Regions from separate parts of the Microbacterium sp. NPDC077184 genome, predicted to be linked through region 2. Evidence: predicted binding sites of a transcription regulator. Region 2 holds the regulator's gene; the other holds the start of a gene.
What was found. The regulator LexA, encoded in region 2, represses DNA repair genes until DNA is damaged. The targets are predictions, from matches to a motif close to TCGAACANNTGTTCGA.
Positions count from the first base shown of each region.

Region 1: a site for LexA is predicted at 7,283-7,298, ahead of AB0O93_RS14180 (DUF222 domain-containing protein). Genes of this name have one in related genera too.

Region 1 covers NZ_JBFBMM010000008.1:110,534-121,154, forward strand. Annotated here, with positions in the region: gene AB0O93_RS14150 (M14 family zinc carboxypeptidase) at 1-245, shown strand, start outside; gene AB0O93_RS14155 (NAD(P)-dependent alcohol dehydrogenase) at 318-1,352, opposite strand; gene AB0O93_RS14160 (hypothetical protein) at 1,446-1,844, opposite strand; gene AB0O93_RS14165 (transcriptional regulator) at 1,932-3,296, shown strand; gene AB0O93_RS14170 (aldehyde dehydrogenase family protein) at 3,406-4,953, shown strand; gene AB0O93_RS14175 (DUF779 domain-containing protein) at 4,968-5,369, shown strand; gene AB0O93_RS14180 (DUF222 domain-containing protein) at 5,873-7,246, opposite strand; gene AB0O93_RS14185 (glycosyltransferase) at 7,388-8,740, opposite strand; gene AB0O93_RS14190 (hypothetical protein) at 8,737-9,738, opposite strand; gene AB0O93_RS14195 (WcbI family polysaccharide biosynthesis putative acetyltransferase) at 9,735-10,621, opposite strand, start outside.
Region 2 covers NZ_JBFBMM010000006.1:234,443-245,063, forward strand. Annotated here, with positions in the region: gene AB0O93_RS12530 (prolyl oligopeptidase family serine peptidase) at 1-1,107, opposite strand, end outside; gene AB0O93_RS12535 (hypothetical protein) at 1,144-2,469, opposite strand; gene lexA (transcriptional repressor LexA) at 2,539-3,219, opposite strand; gene AB0O93_RS12545 (LysM peptidoglycan-binding domain-containing protein) at 3,497-3,865, shown strand; gene AB0O93_RS12550 (histidinol-phosphate transaminase) at 3,894-4,988, shown strand; gene hisB (imidazoleglycerol-phosphate dehydratase HisB) at 4,985-5,590, shown strand; gene hisH (imidazole glycerol phosphate synthase subunit HisH) at 5,587-6,246, shown strand; gene priA (bifunctional 1-(5-phosphoribosyl)-5-((5-phosphoribosylamino)methylideneamino)imidazole-4-carboxamide isomerase/phosphoribosylanthranilate isomerase PriA) at 6,301-7,047, shown strand; gene AB0O93_RS12570 (SseB family protein) at 7,031-7,807, shown strand; gene AB0O93_RS12575 (DUF1844 domain-containing protein) at 7,814-8,191, opposite strand; gene infC (translation initiation factor IF-3) at 8,430-9,083, shown strand; gene rpmI (50S ribosomal protein L35) at 9,154-9,348, shown strand; gene rplT (50S ribosomal protein L20) at 9,378-9,761, shown strand; gene AB0O93_RS12595 (RNA methyltransferase) at 9,866-10,621, shown strand, end outside.

The DNA of each region.
Region 1 (10,621 bases), on a different contig from region 2:
AGCTCCCGGTCGAGCCGACGCCGGACCCGACGCCGGATCCGGAGCCGACGCCGGACCCGACGGCCGAGCCGACGCCCACCTCCTCCGCCACCCCGGCACCGGCATCCGGATCCGACCCCGGTGACCTCGCGGTCACCGGAGGATCGAGCCCCGCACCCTTCGTGATCGGCGCGCTGATCCTCGGGCTCATGGGAGCTGCGGCGACGTTCTTCGCCCGGGCGCGGATGCGGGCCCGCACGCAGTAGTGGCGCACGCGAAGGCGCCCGGTCCGGCGGAGGTGTTCCGTCGGCCCGGGCGCGTTCGCGCGTCGCGCCGGCTCAGGGCACGATGACCGCGCGTCCGCGGACGGTGCCGTCGTGGAGCTTCCCGTAGGCCGTGACGGCGTCGTCGATGCCGAACGTCTCGACGTGGACCGAGATCGCACCGGCCCGGGCGAGGTCGAGCACCTCCATCAGCTCCGACCGCGAACCCCAATAGGGTGCGCGGACCGTCGCTCCGAAGGGCGTCGCGAAGAATCCGGCGGTGAGGGTCCCGCCGCCGATCCCGACGATCTCGATGTGCCCGTCGACCGCGACGGCGGCGCGTGCCGTCTCGAGCGTGGGACCCGCGCCGACGAAGTCGAAGACGGCGTCGACACCGCGTCCGCCGGTCATCTCCCGCACGCGGTCGGCGGTGTCAGCGCCCGAGATGAGCGTCTCGTGCGCGCCGACCTCGCGGGCGAGGGCGAGCTTGTCCTCACCGAGGTCGGCCGCGATGACGCGGGCCTGGCTGAGGGCGCGGATGATCTGGATGCCGACGTGACCGAGCCCGCCGACCCCGATGACCAGCACGGTCGATCCCGGGCGCAGCGTGGGGAGCGCGTTCTTGACCGCGTGGTAGGGCGTGAGCCCGGCATCCGTCAGGGAGACCGTCTGCACCGGGTCGAGGTCGCCGAGCGGAATGAGGTGCCGCTTGTCGTCGACGATCATGTACTCGGCCATCGCGCCGGGAGCCCCGAGTCCGGGAGGGGCGATGCCGAGCTCGGCGGCGTTCGGGCAGTAGTTCTCCCTGCCCGTCGCGCAGGCGTGGCACAGTCCGCATCCCCACGGCCCGTAGACGGCGTACGAGCCGCCGACGTCGATCCCCTCGACCCCGGCACCGAGCTTGTCGACCACGCCGACGCCCTCGTGTCCGAGCGTGAGCGGGAGTCCGTAGGAGTACTGCTCGGCGGGAAGGTCCATGACGAACCAGTCGGAGTGGCAGAGCCCCGCGGCGGTCACCTTCAGCCGGATCTGCCCCGGACCGGGCTCGGGGACGTCGACCTCCACGACCTCCGGACCCTTGCCGACCTCGCGATACTGGACTGCCTTCATGACGTTCTCCTCTCGTGGACTCTTCCAGCGTGAGGTGTCGGGGCGCCCGGCGACAGGGTCTTCCGACCCGTGGGGGCCTTCGCTACCCTCGCGTCAGCGCGAGAGGCGGCGGGCCGCGGCGAGATCGAACACGAACAGCGCGGCGCCCTGGATGATGATCGCCAGCCCGTGACCGCGCGCGTCGGCGGCGCTGAGCCGGCCGCCGAACGTGGGCGTGCGCACCGCGAGATGGGCCCCGGTGGCGACGTAGCCCACATCGAGCGCGGTGTTCACGAGCAGGATGCGGCGGAGCGCGGACTTCTTCGGCAGCGACGACCGCTTCCCCGTGAACACGGCGATGCCGAGGTCGATCGCGCCCCACATCAGCGTCTGCAGCCCGAACGCCCGGGTGCGGGGAGAGACGGCGAGCACCCCGCCGACGAGAACGGATGCCGCGCCCCACCGCGTCAGGCGGCGGACGAGGGTCTGCGCGACGGACCGTGTGGATGCCATGGCTCCATGATGGCCCGGGCCCTGTCCTCCGAGGGCGGACCGACCTAGACTCGACGGCACCGCTCCTTCGTCGATGATCGGAGCCGCATGACGTCGCCGTGGTCTGCCCGGTTCGAGGTCGCACCCGCCACCTCGCGCCTGCTCATCGAGCGCGCCCACGACGAGCTCGTCGCCGGCAATCCGGAGGATCACCGACTCGCCGACATCCGTCCGCTCGTGCGGGAGTCGTGGCGACGATCGCTGCAGAGTTTCGTCGGCGCGGAGGATCTGCCGCCGCTCGACCTGACCGCGGCGGAGCTCGAGCAGTACCGCCGCGCGCATCCGCTGGCCTCCGTCATGGACATGGTCCGCGCCCTCCTCCTCCCGGGTACCCCGGAGGACTCGGGCGTCGCCGTTGCGGTGGGTGACGCCGCCGGGCGCCTGCTCTGGGTGGAGGGCGATCGGCGCGTGCGTTCCCTCACCGGAGACATGGGGTTCGTGGAGGGGGCGAACTGGTCGGAGGATGCCGTCGGCACAGCTGCACCCGGAACGGCGCTCCGCCTCGACCGGTCGGTGCAGATCCACGGCGCCGAGCACTACAACCGGCTCGTGCAGCCCTGGTCGTGCACGGCGGCGCCCGTCCATGATCCCGAGACGCGCCGCATCCTCGGGGTGATCGATGTGACCGGCGAAGCCGAGGCCGTGACGCCTCAGGCACAGCTCCTCGTGGACGCCACGGTGCGCGCCGTGGAGGGCGAACTCCTCGTCGCCCGGCTTCGGGCACGGGCGCAGGACGCCGCCCGCGCGTCGCGCTCGCCGTCGCGGCCGCTCTCGTCCCGCCCGTCCGCGCGGGCGACCGAGGCCGATCGGTTCACTCTGCGCGTGCTCGGTCGCGACCGCGCGCTGCTGGAGGTGGCCCGGGAGGGGACGGAAACGGTGACCGAGCTGTCGCCGCGGCACGCCGAGCTGCTCCTCGTCCTCGCCACCCACCGTCAGGGGCTGTCGGCGGAGCGCCTCGGCGACCTCGTCTACGGGGAGGATGCCGGCTCCTCCGCCGTCACCCTCCGCGCCGAGATGGTGCGGCTCCGCCGTGCGCTCGAGCGGACGGCGCCCGCCCTCGTCCCGGCGTCGCGGCCCTACCGGCTGGCGGTGGAGCTCGAAACCGACGCCCACCAGGTGCTGTCGCTCCTCCACCGCGGCGCGCATCGGGTGGCGCTCGCCGCCTTCCACGGCGATGTCCTCCCCGACTCGGTCGCGCCGGGGGTCGCCGAGGTGCGCGAGACGGTGCGCACGGCGCTCCGGGATGCGCTGATGACCGAGGCGAGCGTCGATGTCCTCCTCGCCTTCGCCGACACCGACCTCGGGTACGAGGACGCGGAGCTCTTGGAGCTGTGTCTGCGGATGCTGCCGGCCCGCTCCCCGAAGCGGGCTCCGCTCGTGGCGCGCCTGGAGCGCCTCGCCGCCCACGGGTGACGAGCCGTCTCCCCATTGCAACGGGATGCAACCTCCCGCGACGTAGCGTCGACGCACCGCGCGACACCGTCCGTCGCGCCCCCTGTCGAAGAGGACACGAGGAGAGAGCATGACCATCGTCGAAGAAGGCGTCTCGAGCGTCTACGCCGCCCCCGGACAGCGTGGATCGGTCGCCGAGTACCGTTCGCGCTACGGCCACTACATCGGCGGCGAGTTCGTCGAGCCGGTGAAGGGCCAGTACTTCGAGAACATCTCCCCGGTGACGGGGAAGCCGTTCTGCGAGGTCGGCCGCGGCACCGTGGAAGACATCGACCGTGCCGTGGACGTCGCCTGGAAGGCGTTCGAGTCGTGGAAGCGCACGACGCCCGCCGAGCGCGCGGTGATCCTGAACAAGATCGCCGATCGCATCGAGGAGAACCTGGAGAAGATCGCCGTCGCCGAGACGTGGGAGAACGGCAAGCCCGTCCGCGAAACGCTCGCCGCCGACATCCCGCTCGCCGTCGACCACTTCCGCTACTTCGCCGGCGTCCTGCGGGCCCAGGAGGGCTCGCTCAGCCAGCTGGACGAAGACACCGTCGCGTACCACTTCCACGAGCCGCTGGGTGTGGTCGGGCAGATCATCCCCTGGAACTTCCCGATCCTCATGGCGACGTGGAAGCTCGCCCCGGCCCTCGCCGCGGGCAACTGCGTCGTGCTGAAGCCGGCGGAGCAGACCCCGGCATCCCTCCTGTTCCTGTTCGAGATCATCGGCGACCTGTTGCCGGCGGGCGTGGTGAACATCGTCAACGGCTTCGGCATCGAGGCCGGTGCGCCGCTCGCGCAGCACAAGCGCATCCGGAAGGTCGCCTTCACGGGTGAGACCACCACCGGGCGCCTCATCATGCAGTACGCGTCGCAGAACCTCATTCCGGTCACGCTCGAGCTCGGGGGCAAGAGCGCCAACGTCTTCTTCGACGACGTCGCGCGCGAGAACGACGCCTACTACGACAAGGCGCTGGAGGGTTTCACGTTCTTCGCGCTCAACCAGGGCGAGGTCTGCACGTGTCCGTCGCGTGCACTCATCCAGCGTTCGATGTACGACCGGTTCCTCGGCGACGGCCTCGACCGGGTGTCGAAGATCGTGCAGGGAAACCCCCTCGATCCCGCGACGATGATCGGTGCGCAGGCGTCGAACGACCAGCTGGAGAAGATCCTGTCGTACATCGAGATCGGCAAGGAGGGCGGCGCGAAGCTCCTCGCCGGTGGCGAGCGCGTCGACCTCGGCGGCGACCTCAGCGAGGGGTACTACGTCGCCCCCACGGTCTTCGAGGGCACGAACGACATGCGCATCTTCCAGGAGGAGATCTTCGGCCCGGTCGTCTCGGTCACGTCGTTCGACGACTTCGACGACGCGATTCACATCGCCAATGACACCCTCTACGGTCTCGGCGCCGGTGTCTGGAGCCGCTCGGGCGACATCGCCTATCGTGCGGGTCGCGCGATCGAGGCCGGACGCGTGTGGACGAACACCTATCACCAATACCCGGCGCACGCGGCGTTCGGTGGCTACAAGCAGTCCGGCATCGGGCGCGAGAACCACCTGAAGATGCTCGATCACTACCAGCAGACGAAGAACCTGCTGGTGTCGTACGCCGAAGGCGCGATGGGCTTCTTTTGAGCACTGAGTCCCCCATGAGCAGGGTCGCCGTCACCGACGCGGCGGCGGCCCTGCTGCGCACCCTCACCGCTCAGCACGGGAAGCTGATGTTCCATCAGTCGGGCGGATGCTGTGACGGCAGCGCCCCGATGTGCTACCCGGTCGGGATGTTCCTGACCGGCCCGAGCGACGTCCTCCTCGGGACGATCGATGCCGGTCTCGACGATCCGATCGAGGTCTACATGTCGGAGTCGCAGTTCGAGTACTGGAAATATACGCACCTCACCATCGACGTCGTTCCCGGTCGCGGTGCCGGCTTCAGCGTCGAGGGTCCGACCGGCATGCGGTTCCTTATCCGTTCGCGCATGCTGACCGACCCGGAGCTCGTCCACTTCGGGCTGGTCTCACCGGCACCGAGCGAAACGGACGCTCACTAGGGGCGGAGAGGAGGTCATCGCCGGCGCGGACGCTCGCACGCCACCGCCGGTGTCGGTGGGGGCGTCCTAACATCGAGCCCTCGGCCAGGGGAGGAGACCTGGCCGTTGACGAAGAACCGCCGCTACGAAGCACACTACGACGCGATCAATGACGCGCGTATCGCGCAGGCATCCCGCTCCGCCCAGCAACCACTCACGCTTCCTCGGCAGGCCTATGGGCCGACCCCGTTCGAGTGGGCGCCGCCCAGAAGGCAGCCGACGGTGTGGGTCTGGGTTCATTGGCGCGAGGGCCCGGCGACCAAGATCGCCGCCGTCGCCGCGGCATGGAACGACCGAGTCGTGATCGTGGAGTGGGAGCAGACCGGCGGACGACGCTCCGTGGTGGTGTGGCGCACCGCAGTTTCTCACCGTGTCGAACGAACGCGCGCGCGTCCGCATACGCGAGCTCTCACGCTCAGGGCGGGGGCCGGAACCACTTCGGGCGTGTCCGGTCAGGGCGAGCGTCAGAAGGGGACGATCGCCAACCCGGGTTCGGGTTCGGGGTCGGGGTCGGGGTCGGGGTTGGGGACGAACATCACCCGCGGTGGCGGATCTTCGATATAGACCGCCCCCGACGGCGCAGTGAATCGCAGTCTCCCGCCGGGGAGTTGTTCGACAGTCCATCCGGCTGCGTGCCTGGTCACGTGATGTCGGGTGCAGCAGGGACCGAGGTTGTCGCCGTCGGTCTTGCCGCCCTTGCTGTACTCCTGGTGGTGGTCGATCTCGGATCGCATCGCGGGTCGCCGGCATCCGGGGAACGCGCATCGCACGTACCGGGCCTGCAGGAACCTCTTGATCCCTGCCGTCGGCGTATACCGATCCGTCGTCAATACCTCAGCGGTGACCGGGTGCAGAAACACCCGATCGAACCCGGGAGCATTCCCTGTCAGGATCCGCACGGTGGCCGGGTCGATCGCGCACTTTCCGTCCAACTCCGCCCCACCCGACGTGGTTCCGGCGAGGGTGGTGGCGGGGATGCTGACCTGCACGCTCGCGCGGATCGCCGCGAGCCCACCCCCGGTGGGATCGACGGTCGGCGCGGCGGTCAGGAGCATGTCCATCACGACATCCGCGCGGATCTGATCCAGGCCGCGGTCGTCGAACCACACCGGCTCAGCGTCGCCTCCGTTCGGGGTGTCCTCGCCGCATGCTTCCCGCTCGGCCGCTTCCCGTCGTGCGCGCAGGTCGGTCGCTTTGATCTCCCGACCCTGCTGGGTGGTGCGGTCGTAGATCCCGTGGATCTCCGACGACGGCCCGATCACACCGAGCATCGACATCCCGTCGCGCAGGTCTTCCACCCACACCCGGCGTTTGCACACCGCGACGTCATGCCGTTCCTGCACGGTGGCGGGGTTGAGCTTGTCCGCCACCTGCTGCGCGTAGGGCTTCACCCGCCCGGCGGTGGTCTTCACCGCGTACGCCAGAACGTCCTTCTCATAGGCCGCCCGGGCCGCGGGGTCGTGCAGCTCCGCGCCGAACTCGACGATCACCCGGGTGTGCGCCTTCTGGATGTTCCCGTCCCGCCACGCCTCCCACGTCGCGGTGAACTCCGTGTGGAGCCGGTGCCCCTCGAACAGGTGGGTCTGCATCGTGCGGTCGTCGACATGAACTGCCGGACCGAGCTCCGCGGCCATCGCCCGCAGCGGCATGTCGCGCTCCCTCGACGTGGCCGAGGAGATCTTCGCGGTCTGCTCCTGCGTGTACGCAAACGCCTCGGCGTAGATCTCCGCCCGTTCGGCGAGGATTCTCGCCTCCGCCGCGAAGGACGCCTCCACCCGCTCCCGGAACGCCCGCGTCTTCCGACGGTGAGCCTCATCCGGCTCGAAGGGGTCGTTCATCGCTTCTCTTCTCGATCGCTTTCCGTGCTCTCAGTATAGAACACAAATACGACATGCGCCGGAGTGAGATGACGAATCTTCGTACAAAAAGACGACGAGGAGAGCGGCCGCACCGCAGGCACCGCAGGCACCGCAGGTCGCTCAGACGAACGCGTCGAGCGAACCCCAGCCGCCGACGTAGGCCTCGACGTGCGGATCCGGTCGCAGCGGATGGATGCCCGCAACGCGACGCCGCACCGAGGTGAATCCGTCCTCGGTGCCCGATCGCGCCGCACGACGTTCCGCGCGACGTGAGCGCATGACTCCGCCGCCCGACTCCACCTCGATGGTGCCGACCTCCCCACTTCCGAGCGCCGCGAGGCACTCTGCGAGACCCGCCGCATCGTCGATGAGCATCGGCCGCTCGAGCGTCCACGTCACCCGCGCATTCACGCCCCCGCCCTCCGACTCTCCCACGCCCCCCAGCGACCCTCCCCCGCGCACCCGCACCCGCACCCGCGCATCCGCCCGGAGTGCCTCGACCGCCGGCTCCGCATCGAGCACGACGACCGCGTGCGGGAACGCCGCGAGGATCGAATCGACGCACACGAACAGGGCGGCGTCGCTGTGTTCCCCGGCGAGGCGGACGGCGAGGTCCGGCACGCTGCGCCGCACTCCGAACCCCGCCGAGCCCGACACCGGAACGGATGCCGCGAGTCGCAGCGTCTGCGCATTGGCGCGTTCGCGGTCCGAGCCCTCGCGACCGGCCCATTCGGGCCCGTCGTGCCAGGCGACGGCATCCGGAACATGGGCGAGCACGGCGCCCGCCTGCCACGCCCGGTGCACCCACTCCCAGTCCTCGCCGCCGTACGCGGTGAAGGACTCGTCGAAGCCGCCCACATCGTCGAAGAGCCGCCGGGAGCACGCGATCACCGCGCCGATGACGTACCGGTACGAGCGGTCGTCGGCGTCGAGCAGATTCCGCGACCGTGCGTAGGCGTCGGCGAGCCACGCGGGTTCGGCGAGTTCGCGTCCGCGGACGGCCTCCACGACCGGCGTCTGCACCGGCACCCCCGCCAGCTCGGCGTGGCGCCGTCGGCCCACCGTGACGGCATCCGGAAGCAGAGCGGGAAGCCGGGTCAGCGCGGAGATGTACCCCGGCTCGGGAGCGGTGTCGGCGTCGAGGAAGCACAGGATGTCGCCGGTGCTCGCGCGGACGCCGAGGTTCCGCACCGCCGCGAGGCGGAATCCGCGATCCTCCTGCCGGACGACCCGCACTCCGGCGGGAACGCTGACCGGGTGCGGCGATCCGTCGTCGGCGACGATGATCTCGAGCCGGTCGGCGGGGTGGTCCTGCGCGGCGAGGGCCGCCAGCGTCCGCGCGAGCTCGTCGGGCTGGTCGTAGTGCGCGACGATCACCGACACCCGCGGCGGCATCGCCGGGCGCGCGTCGCCCACGAGATCCCACCGGTTGCCGGGCACGATCCCCGAGTCCACCGGGCCGCCACCGGTCACGTCAGCTCTCCCCACCACGCCCGATACGCAGCGGCGGCCTCGCGCGCGTCCATCGGCAGTGCTGCGACGCCGTGCCACGTGGTCTCCGGTCGATCGATCGCCGATCGGATGCCGTCGGTCAGGCGATCGGCCGGCGTCACCGCGATCGTCCCCGGCCGGAGGGCCGCCATCTCGGTGATGTACCGGTTCTCGACGGCGAGCGGGCGGCGGCCCCACGCGATCCACGACGACAGCGAGCCGGATGCGGACACGTGCCGATGCGCGATCACCGGCACCGACACCGCGCGGCAACGCACCGCCATCGCCTCGTCGTCGAGCCACCCGGTGACCTCGACCTCGACGCCCCGCACCGCGGCACGCGCGACGAACGCCGCGAGATCGTCGGCGTGCCCGTCGGACGCGCGCCCGAGGACCGTCAGCCGCGTCACCCCGGCCTCCGCCGCCGCCTCGGCGGCCTCGTCGTGCCCCTTGCCGGGATAGAAGTAGCCGAGCACCCCGACCGATCCGTCCGCATCCGGGCGTTCCCCGGAGACGGGCGCGCCCACGGGGAGCGGGATGACCGCGACGGGACCGTCCCACACGCCGTGCTCGGCGAGGAGCGCGCGTTCGTGCGCGCTGTTGACGGCGACGCCCCGGGCGCGCGCGGCGACCGCCGCGTACACCGCGCGGCGTCGCGGCAGGTTGCGCTCGCCATCGGACTCCTGCGGCACATCGTGCAGGGTCACGGAGATCGGATGCCGATCGGCGACCGCCTCGAACGCGGCGAGCGCCTCCTCCAGGCTCCCCGCCCAGAGCCGGTCGGTGAACTGCGCGTGAAGAGGAACGCCCGGCGGGATCTCGGCGATGTCGCCCCGGGCACATACCGTCACGCCGGGTTCGAGGGCTGTCACCGCGTCGGCGAACGCCCGCCCGTGCACCGCGACGCCGTGCGGACCGGGATCGGTGACGATCACCGGGGCAGCCACGCCCCGCGCGCCCTCCGTAGCCCGCACGGTCACGCGGTCCTCCAGCGGCGGACGAGCGGCGCGAGCCGCGCCATCGCGGCGTCGACGAAGCCGGGGTGCGCGGCGTACCAGGCCCGATGCGCCTCGCGCACGGCATTCGTCGTCACCGGCGCCCCGTCGACGAGCCAGTCATCGCGCGGGGCGTCGGGAAGGTCCCACGCCTCGACGACCCAGGACTCGAGCGGCGCCCGCACCGACGCGAGGAGCGGACGACCCGGATCCGTCGGTCCTCCCTCGAGGCCGAGGGCATCGATCACGCGCGCCGCCAAAGGCAGCCACACGGCGTTCCCCGGGTGATTGACCGTGCGCATGTGGTCGGCGGTGAGCGGCGAGAACAGATCCGACACGGGGACGTCGATGTCGGTCTCGCGGCGACGGAGCTCGGCGAGGGCGTCGTCGGCGACGGTCCGTACGCCGTCGGGCGGAAGCACCGGCGCGACGGGCACGCCCGCGACCTCGGCGAGCACCCGCACGTCGTGGTACGCCACGAGCGGCGGGTCGCCCTCCACTCCCGGCACGCGGATCGCCGCCTGGAACGGGTGCAGACCGGCGAAGCGCACGGACGGGACCGTGATCAGACGCGCACCCGAGGCGAGCGATCCCGCAAGCTGGGCGGTGCCGAGCGGCAGGTCCCGGTAGTCGCGGCGGATCGGCTGGCTGACGACGTACGCGGCGTGGGAGACGACCTCGTGCAGGCGGTCCGCCTCGGCCGCCGACATCTCGTGCACCGGCGGCACGCGCACGAGGGGTCGCTCGGGCGCATCGAGGACGACGCGCAGCGATTCGGCTTGGCAGTTGCCGACCACGACACCGAAGCGCGCGGGGAGCGGATCGAGCCCGAAGAAGGCCCCGTAGTGACGCCTCCGCCCTAGCACCG
Region 2 (10,621 bases):
CCAGGGTGGAACGTCGCCGGCGATCCGGACCACGTCTTCGGGGACGTCGACGTCCACGAGCCGGAGCGCCGGCATGCCGTGGCCCGTCGTGCCGCTGACGAGCACCCGCGTTCCCGCAGCATCCTCGATCGCCGCGGTCGCCGTGACATCCAGGGGAAGACGCCGTGTGCCCCCGCCGGGCGCGAGGAGAACGACCTCGTCGCTCCCGCGGGTGCGCACCGCGACGATCCGGCCGTCGTCGAGTGGGCGGAACCAGCGGGTGCCGAGGACCCAGAGCGGACCCCCGGTGTCGGCGTCGACCGGGGCGACGGAGGTGCGGTTTCCGGTGCGGAGATCGTGGCGCCAGAGGTTCCACCGCCCGTCGGGATCGTCGGAGTAGAGGAGTGTGTCGTCGTCGAGCCACACCGGTTGCACCGGTGATGACCCGCCGGCGGTGATCGCGCGCGGCTCGTTCCGGAGTGTGCCGATCTCCGCGACCCGCACCTCCGCCCGGTCCCAGGGCATGTCGGGGTGATTCCACGCGATCCAGGCGATCCGCTTGCTGTCGGGGGAGAGGGTCGGGTGGGCGACGAAATCGCTGCCGGCGGCCAGGACGGTCGGCGGGGTTCCGGCATCGCCGTCCCAGGGGATCTCCACGATGTCGCGGCGGACGGGCGTGCCCAGGGTCTCGCGGACGGCGAGGATCCGCCCGCGCTGGATGCTCAGGCCTCCGAAGCGGACGTCCGGGTCCTCCGCGGTGAGCGCGGTCGGTGTCGAGTCGGGAGCGAGGACGTAGACCCGCTGGTCGGTCTTCTCCACGAACACCAGGACGTCGTCGTGCGCCGCCCATGCGCCTCCGCCGTACTCGTGGACGCGTGAACGGGCGTTCCAGGGCGGGGGCAGGAGCGTCCGGACATCGCCGTCCGCGTTGCGCGCCCGGACGGCGATGCGGCCGCCCTCGTCGGGAAGCGATTCACCCCACCAGATCTCTTCGCGCGCCGGCCCGGCGAAGTATGCGCCCTCGAGGCGGGGAGAGGAGCGGGCGACCGTTCGCGCGTCCAGGGGTGACGGCCATGCGCCCCAGGCGGGGGCGGACGCGGGAGCGGGGTTTTCCGAGGGGGTGGTCACCCCCTCCACGCTAGAGCGAAACCGTCGGAAGCGCCGCTACCGTGCCGTTTCGACCTCGACCTGTCGGATCTGCAGCACCTCGAGGATCAGCGCGACGCCGAGGGTCGTCAGGATCACGGCGACGACGTCGCCGATGCCGAGGGGGCGCAGCGCGAACAGCCACAGCACGGCACCGGCGGCCAGGAGGACGCGGACGAGGACGCGACGTGTCCCGAGCCAGCGGCCGAAGCCACCGGTGTCCACCCCCCACGCGGCGACGCGGGCGCGCGCGGAGGCGCCGGCGCGTCCGCCGGCGGAGCGCAGCGCGCGGGCGGGGCGGGAGCGCCCGAGCATCCATCCGGCGACGGCGACGAGGACGCCGAGGAGCGCGAGGACGGCGGCGGAGTGGGCCATCGCCCCGACCATCTGGGCGTAGATGACTTCCAGCGCCGAGGGCGAGAGGCCCGCGTCCTGCGCGACCGCCCCGACCCCGGCGCCGCCGAGGGCGAACCCGGCCGCGAGCGAACCGGCGCCGAGTGCCAACGCCACCCCCGTTCCGAGGACGGCGACGCTGCGGCGGCGGGCGAGGAGGATGCCGAGGCCGAAGAGCGCGAGCGTCACGACGGGAAGCCACCACCCGCCCACGGCGGCCGCGGCGTAGCCGGTGCGCAGGAGCGTCAGGTTCTGACCGTCCCCGAGGATGATCACCCGGTCGACGGTCGGGATCAGGCTCGCGACGCCGATCCCGCGATCCTGCAGGTTCGCCTTGACCCGTTCGACGACGGCGCCCAGCTGGATGCCGACCCCGTCGTCGGTCCGGACGACCAGGCCACCCCCGTCGGAGGTGGCCGCCGCGGTCAGCGCGCGATGGGCCGCTCGCGTCGTCGTCGCCCAGACATCGGTGAAGGCGTCGGAGGCCACCACGCGGGTGACCGTGGTCTGGACGAGGCTTTCGAGGCCTGCCGCGGCCGGCTGCTGGAGCAGCTCCAGGGCGGATGCCGCGCGCGGGGGGAGGCCGAGATCGCTGACGGCCGAGAACACCTCGGCCGTGAGGGCGTCGAAGTCGACCTGGTCGGTGATCGCCTCCATCGTCTCGTCGACGATGAGCGCCTGCACGGCGGGGTCGGTCGACAGCGGCGCGAGCGTCGACACGAACGCGTCCTCGTCCACGAGCTGGACGCGGGTCCAGGCGGACACGATCGACACGGGCACGAGGACGGCGGCGATGATGATGCACAGCGCGGAAGCGAGGCTGCGGAGCCCGCCGCGGCCGGTTCGCGGTGCGGGCTCGCCGTCACGGCGGACGGCCAGTCGGGCGTTCTCCGCTTCCAGCTCGCGGATGCGCGCCTCGAGCGCGGCCTGATCGGAGGACTCCATGGTCATGGGGCCATCATGGTGCACCCGCCGCGGTCGGCGTCGGAGGATCACCCCCGGCGGGTGAGCGCCCGGGAGTCAGACGCTGCGCAGCACGGCGACGACTTTGCCGAGGACGACGGCGTCGTCGCCGAGGATGGGTTCGAAGGCCGAGTTCCGCGGAAGCAGCCACGTGTGACCGTCCCTCTGGCGGAAGGTCTTCACGGTCGCTTCGCCGTCGAGCATCGCGGCGACGATGTCGCCGTTGTCGGCGCTCGGCTGAGAACGCACGACGACCCAGTCGCCGTCGCAGATGGCGGCGTCGATCATCGACTCTCCGGTGACCTTGAGCATGAACAGGTCGCCCTTGCCGACGAGCTGTCGGGGCAGGGGGAAGATCTCGTCGATCTGCTGGTCGGCGGTGACGGGGACACCGGCGGCGATGCGGCCCACCAGCGGCACCAGGGCGGCGTCGCCGACCGTGGGGGAGGCGTCCACGGGGCTTTCGGTGGCCGTGCCGGGCAGATCGATGAGCACCTCCATGGCGCGGGTCTTGCCGGCGTCCCGCCGGAGGTATCCGCTGAGCTCGAGCTGGTTGAGCTGGTGCGTGACGCTGGACAGCGACTTCAGCCCCACCGCATCACCGATCTCCCGCATGCTCGGCGGGTATCCGTGGCGGGCGATCGACCGCTGGATGACTTCGAGGATCGCCAGCTGCTTCTCGCTCAGGCTCTTGCGGCGCCGGGTGTGCGGCTTCTGAGATCCGGTGACGTCGCTCATCTCGGCTCCTGTCTCGCCCTGTGTCGCAGAGCGGTCTTCGAATGTCGGAGGTCCGTGGTGTGGTTCCGCTGTCGAAACCGTATCCGCACCTTCGGACCTTCGCCGGGATCGGAGGGGCGTGTCGCTTTCGACAGTGTCGGTCCCAGCCCGGCATTTGACATCCATCATAGTCGAAGATAGCTTCGGAAGAGAAGTTCGCGTGCGGCCCCTCTGGCCGGGGGTCGCATGCGAACTCCCGAACAGAGAGCGGCTCCGACCGATCTCAGAGGAGAAGAGCATGACCACCATCGACACCACCTGGTCCCCCCGTCCGATCGCCCCGCGGACGCGGCTCCGATTGACCACGCGGGGGCGCCGTGCGCTGGCGTTCGCGGTGGCGCTCCCGGTGTCCGCTGCGATGGCGATCGCGGTGATCAGCGGCGGCAGTGCCCTGGCGGGACGCGAGGCCGGCGCGCCGGAGGGCACGTTCTCAGCGGTCGTCGTCGCGCCGGGGGATTCGCTCTGGTCCATCGCCGAGCGCGTCGCGCCGGGCGCGGATCCGCGCGACGTCGTCGATGCCATCGTACGTCTCAACGCCCTCGACGGCGCCGGTCTGCAGGCGGGTCAGAGTCTCGCGATCCCCGCGGACTACGCGACCGGTCGGTGATCGGCCCGGGCGGGCGCGGCGCTCTACGATGGGAGGGGTGACCACCCGCTTGGAAGACCTCCCCCTGCGCGATGACCTCCGCGGGATGACACCGTACGGCGCCCCTCAGGCAGCCCTCCCCGTCGCGCTCAACGTCAACGAGAACACCCACCCGGTGCCGGAAGAGGTCGCCGACGACATCCTGGACGCGGTGGCGCTGGCGCTGCGCGAGGTCAATCGGTACCCGGACCGCGAGTTCACCGGTCTGCGCGAGGGGTTCGCGCAGTACCTCGGCCACGGCCTCGAAGCGGCGAATATCTGGGCCGCGAACGGCTCGAACGAGGTCCTCCAGCACATGCTGCAGGCGTTCGGCGGCCCGGGACGCCGCGCGTTCGGGTTCGCCCCCACCTACTCGATGTATCCGCTCCTCACGCGCGCGACGGGCGCGGAGTGGGTCGCCGGCACACGTGGCGAGGACTTCACCGTCGATCCGGAGGATGCGGCCCGGCAGGTCGCCGACGCCGGGGCGGACGTCGTGTTCCTCTGCGCGCCGAACAACCCCACCGGCACGCCGATGGGGCTGGACGCCATCCGCGCGGTGTACGACGCCACGGACGGCGTCGTCATCGTCGACGAGGCCTATCAGGAGTTCGCCCCGCGGGAAGAGCCGTCCGCACTCACGCTGCTCCCGGGCCGCGAGCGGCTCGTGGTGTCGCGCACGATGAGCAAAGCCTTCGCCTTCGCGGGCGCGCGGGTCGGATACCTCGCGGCGGATCCCGCCGTCGTCGACGCGCTTCGCCTGGTGCGCCTTCCGTACCACCTGAGTGCGCTCACGCAGGCGGCCGCGACCGCCGCGCTGCAGCACGCCCCGACCATGCTCCGGATGGTCGACGACATCGTCGCTCAGCGCGACCGCATCTCCGCGACGCTGCAGGCGCTGGGCTACCGCCCCTACGAGTCCTGGACCAACTTCGTGCTCTTCGGCGGTGTCGACGATCCCCGCGCCGTCTGGGACGGGCTCTACGAGCGCGGCGTCCTCATCCGGGACGTCGGAATCCCCGACCACCTTCGTGTGACGGCGGGGACCGAGGAGGAGACGACGGCGTTCCTCGACGCGTTGGCCTCGGTAGGATCGGGCGCATGAGCGCCGCCCGTACCGCCTCCCTCTCGCGTGCGACCAGTGAGTCTCGTGTCGAACTGGAGCTCGACCTCGACGGCACCGGCCGCAGCCGCATCCAGACGACCGTGCCGTTCTTCGACCACATGCTCACCGCGTTCGCCAAGCACTCCCTGACCGACCTCACCGTCCGCGCCGAGGGCGACACCGACATCGACGCGCACCACACGGTCGAGGACGTGTCGATCGTGCTCGGGCAGGCGATCCGCGAGGCGCTCGGCGACAAGTCCGGGATCGCCCGGTACGGCGATGCCCTCGTGCCGCTCGACGAGGCGCTCGCGCAGGCGGTCGTCGACATCAGCGGCCGACCGTACCTGGTCCACTCGGGCGAGCCCGTCGGATTCGAGCACCACCTCATCGGCGGGCACTTCACCGGCTCCCTCGTCCGGCACAGCTTCGAGGCGATCAGCGTCCACGCCGCCCTGACCGTCCACCTGCGCGTCCTCGGTGGCCGGGACCCCCATCACATCGCCGAAGCGGAGTACAAGGCCTTCGCGCGGGCGTTCCGCCAGGCGAAGGCCCTGGATCCCCTCATCGAGGGCATCCCGAGCACGAAGGGCGCTCTGTGACAGAGGCGCCCGCCCGCCCGACCGTCGCCGTCCTGGATTACGGGTCGGGTAACGTCCACTCGGCCGTCAAGGCACTGATCGCGGCAGGCGCGGATGCGCGGCTCACCTCCGATGCCGGGTTCGTCCGGGACGCGGACGGGCTCGTGGTGCCGGGGGTCGGGGCCTTCCATGCGGTGATGGCGGCGCTGCGCGCCCAGCGCGGAGACCAGCTCATCGAGCGCCGTCTCGCCGGGGGGCGCCCGGTGCTCGGCATCTGCGTCGGCATGCAGGTCATGTTCGATCTCGGCGTGGAGCGCGGGAACGACACGGAGGGTCTCGGCGAGTGGCCCGGGACCGTCACGCAGCTCGACGCGCCCGTCCTGCCCCACATGGGGTGGAACACCGTGACACCGGGCGAGGGAACGGTGTTGTTCCGCGGCCTCGAAGAGGAACGCTTCTACTTCGTGCACTCGTTCGCCGCCCAGAGCTGGCCCATGGTCCGCCAGGACCCCTTCCGCGAGCCCGTCCTCACGTGGAGCACGTACGGTTCCTCGTTCCTCGCCGCGGTCGAGAACGGGCCGCTGTCGGCCACGCAGTTCCACCCGGAGAAGTCGGGCGAGGCGGGCATCCGGCTGCTGTCCAATTGGATCGGCGGCCTCGCCGGGGCTACTCTCTGAGATCGTGCCCCGCTGCGGGTCCGTTCCCGCCCCACCCGTAACGCACGAGGAACCATGAACGATTTCGCGTCCACGCCCACGCTGACTCTTCTGCCCGCCGTCGACGTCGCCGACGGCAAGGCCGTCCGGTTGACTCAGGGGGAGGCCGGCACCGAGACCAGCTACGGCGACCCCATCGACGCCGCACATGAGTGGGCCCGCCAGGGCGCGCAGTGGATCCACCTCGTCGACCTCGACGCGGCGTTCGGCCGCGGCAACAACGCCTCCATCCTCCGCAAGGTGATCAAGTCCGTGCGCGGTGTCCAGGTCGAGCTGTCCGGCGGCATCCGTGACGATCGCACGCTGGAGGCGGCGCTGGAGAGCGGAGCCGCCCGCATCAACCTCGGCACGGCCGCGCTCGAGAACCCGGAGTGGGCCGCCGCTGTCATCGGACGCTACGGAGACGTCATCGCCGTCGGCCTCGACGTGCGCGGAACGACCCTCGCCGCACGCGGGTGGACCCGTGAAGGCGGAGACCTGTGGACCGTGCTGGACCGGCTCGAAGACGCCGGATGCAGTCGTTACGTCGTCACAGATGTGACCAAGGACGGCACCCTCCAGGGGCCGAACCTCGAGCTCCTGCGGGAACTCACCGCGCGCACCCCGAAGCCGGTCGTCGCCTCCGGCGGCGTGTCGAACCTCGATGACATCGCCGCTCTCCGCGAGCTCGTCCCGCTGGGCGTCGAGGGTGCCATCGTCGGCAAGGCGCTGTACGCCGGGGCGTTCACCCTGGCAGAGGCCCTGGATGTCGCCGGGCGCTGACGGAGCACATCCCGCCGATTCGGCGGGAGTCCCCTGGGCGGGCCGGGAGTTCCGTGCGAATCCGCACGCGGCTGACGACGGGTCAGCTGATCCTGCGCTCCTCGAAGCCCTGCGCCGCTTCCATGCGGGAGAGGGCTCGCCCGTCGAGGTGATCGAGGCCTATCGCGCTGCGCGCCTGCTCATCCCGCTCGTGGCGGAGAAGGGTGACGAGGGGATCGGTCCGCACGGACTGGCCGTCGACAAGACCCAGGAGCTTTCGATCGTGACGGTCGCGGCCCCCGATGGTCGACGCGTCCTCCCGGTCTTCTCGAGCGTCGCGGCGATGCAGAAGTGGGATGCCTCCGCACGGCCGGTACCGGCGGATGGAGTGCGGACTGCCCTGGCCGCCGTGCAGGACGGAACCGATCTGATCGTGCTGGATCCCACCTCGCCCACGGAGTTCGTCGTGCGGCGCCCGGCGGTCTGGGCCATCGCCCGCGGCGAGGAGTGGGAACCGAGCTACGCATCCCCGGAGGTCTTCTCCGGTCTTCAGGAGAGTGTCGGCGGAGAGCTGGCGGTCCTCGACCTCTCCGTCGCCCCGGGTGACCCGGCCGGAACCCTCCGCGGGCCGGAGCTCGTCGTGAGACTGGAGCTCATCGCCGGGCTGGACAGCGCCGAGCTCGACACGGTCCTGAAGAGACTCGCCGCGCGCTGGGCGGCCGACGACCGGATCGCGACCCTCGTGGATTCGCTCTCCGTCGCGCTCGTCCGTGGCGCCTGAGACCGGTCAGGTGACGGGGCCGGTCCACTTCTCGCCCGGGCCCTTGCCGATCGGGTCCGGAATCGCGGAGGCTTCGCGGAAGGCCAGCTGAAGCGAACGCAGGCCGTCGCGCAGCGAGCGGGCGTGCATGTCGCTGATCTCGGGAGCGCCCGCGGTGATCAAGCCCGCCAGGGCGTTGATGAGCTTGCGCGCTTCGTCGAGGTCGATCTGCTGCGCGGGATCGTCGGCGAGGCCGACCTTCACCGCGGCGGCGCTCATCAGGTGCACGGATGTCGTCGTGATCACCTCGACGGCGGGGACGTCGGCGATGTCGCGCGTGGCGGAGGCGGCGTGACGCTCCTGCTCCTCCCACTGCGCGTGTCGGTCATCGGCGGGGCTCGGAATCGTGGTCACGTCATTCTCTCTGCTAGACTTCAGCGGGCTCCGGGGCATCCTGCTCCGGAACGAAAGAGGATTAGATCCCACCCGCGCTTGCCGCTTCAGGCTACCGGGTCATGCACTCCGCCTCGGACGTCTCGTCAGAGGTCGTCCCCATCTGGGTTCGGGTGTGAGAAAGCCGGCGCCGGTGCGCCGTGCGGGTGGAAGCGAACTCCTTTTTCCGCCGCGATGACACTCGCGGTGGCTGTCACCCGTCACGTCAGAGGAGTTCCGCATCAGCGATCCCCGCACCAATGAGCGCATTCGCGTGCCCGAGGTCCGACTCGTCGGTCCCGGCGGCGAACAGGTCGGCGTCGTCCGCATCGAAGTCGCCATGCGACTGGCTCAGGAGGCCGATCTCGACCTGGTCGAGGTGGCGCCCAACTCCAAGCCGCCCGTCGTCAAGATCATGGACTACGGGAAGTTCAAGTACGAGGCCGCTCAGAAGGCCAAGGAAGCGCGTCGCAACCAGGCGAACACGGTCCTCAAAGAGGTCCGTTTCCGTCTGAAGATCGAGGCGCACGACTACATCACCAAGCTCAAGCGCGCCGAGGGCTTCCTCCAGGCCGGCGACAAGGTCAAGGCGATGATCCTCTTCCGCGGTCGCGAGCAGTCGCGTCCGGAGCAGGGTGTGCGTCTGCTGCGCAAGTTCGCCGAGGACGTCGCGGAGTTCGGCACCGTCGAGTCGAACCCGACCATCGACGGCCGCAACATGGTGATGGTCGTCGCGCCCCACAAGAACAAGTCCGAGGTCAAGACGGAGCAGAACGCCCAGCGTGCGGCGAACAAGGAAGCGGCGCGCTCCGCGCGGCATGCGGACGACGATGCCGGCGACGCCGCCGCGGGCGACGACGAATAGGCCCCCAGACTCCCGCACCGCGGGACCCAGATTCCCGCCCGCGCGGGATGCGATAACGAAGGAAGAACAGATGCCGAAGCAGAAGACCCACTCGGGTGCCAAGAAGCGCTTCAAGCTGACCGGGAGCGGAAAGCTGATGAAGCAGCAGGCCGGTATGCGCCACAACCTCGAGGGTAAGTCGTCGCGCCGGACGCGCCGCCTGAACCAGGAGCAGGTTCTGGCCCCGGGCGATGCCAAGGCCGCCAAGAAGCTCCTCGGCCACTGAGCGCTTTCGCACGATAGGAAACAGAAGAAATGGCAAGAGTAAAGCGGGCGGTCAACGCCCACAAGAAGCGTCGCGTCATCCTCGAACGCGCCTCCGGCTACCGCGGGCAGCGCTCGCGTCTGTACCGCAAGGCGAAGGAGCAGGTCACGCACTCGCTGGTCTACGCGTACCGCGACCGTCGTAAGCGCAAGGGTGACTTCCGTCGCCTGTGGATCCAGCGCATCAACGCCGCGAGCCGCCAGAACGGTCTGACCTACAACCGCTTCATGCAGGGCCTCGGCCTCGCGGGCGTGCAGGTCGACCGTCGCATGCTCGCCGAGCTCGCGGTGAACGAGCCGGCGACCTTCGCCTCGCTCGTCGCGACGGCCAAGGCGGCTCTTCCGGAGAACGTCAACGCCCCTAAGGGTGCGTGAGCGGCATCCGCTGACAGAACGGGCGCTTCCCCTCGGGGAGGCGCCCGTTCTCCTGTTCCGGGTGGTGTCGGATGCCGGCGGCCACGGTCCCTAGGATGAGAGACGTGCTGGAGAATCCGCGATCGCCGCGCGTACGCGCCGTCGCGAAGCTGACCAAACGGCCCGCCCGCGCGGAAACCGGGCTGTTCCTCCTCGAAGGGCCGCAGGCCGCGCGCGAAGCGCTGATGCACCGCCCCGACATCGTGGTCGAGGTCTTCGCGACGCCGTCGGCGCTGGAGCGGCACGCCGACATCCGCGCCGCCGCCGACGCGGCGGGCGTCGAGGTGGTGCTCGCGACCGAGAGCGTCGTCGACGCGATGGCCGACACCGTCACCCCGCAGGGGATCGTCGCCGTCGCACGGCAGGCCCCGACATCCGTGCGGGACATCTTCGCCGTAACGCCCCGACTCGTCGCCATCTGCGAGGAGGTCCGCGACCCCGGCAATCTCGGGACCATCATCCGCGCCGCCGACGCCGCCGGCGCGGACGCCGTCGTCCTCACCGGGCGAACCGTCGACCCGTACAACCCCAAGGTGGTGCGCTCCACCACCGGATCACTGTTCCACCTCCCCGTCGCCGTCGGCGTGGACCTCGCTGATGCGGTCCGGCGTGCGCGCGCGGCCGGCGTGCGCGTCATCGCCGCGGACGTCGGGGGAGGGGACTTCCTGGGCGCACGCGATCTCCTCGCCGAACCGACTGCGTGGCTCTTCGGCAACGAGGCGCGAGGCCTCGAGGATGACGCCCGTGCGTTGGCCGATCTGTCGTTGCGGTTGCCCATCTACGGCTCGGCGGAGTCGTTGAATCTCGCCACCGCCGCGAGC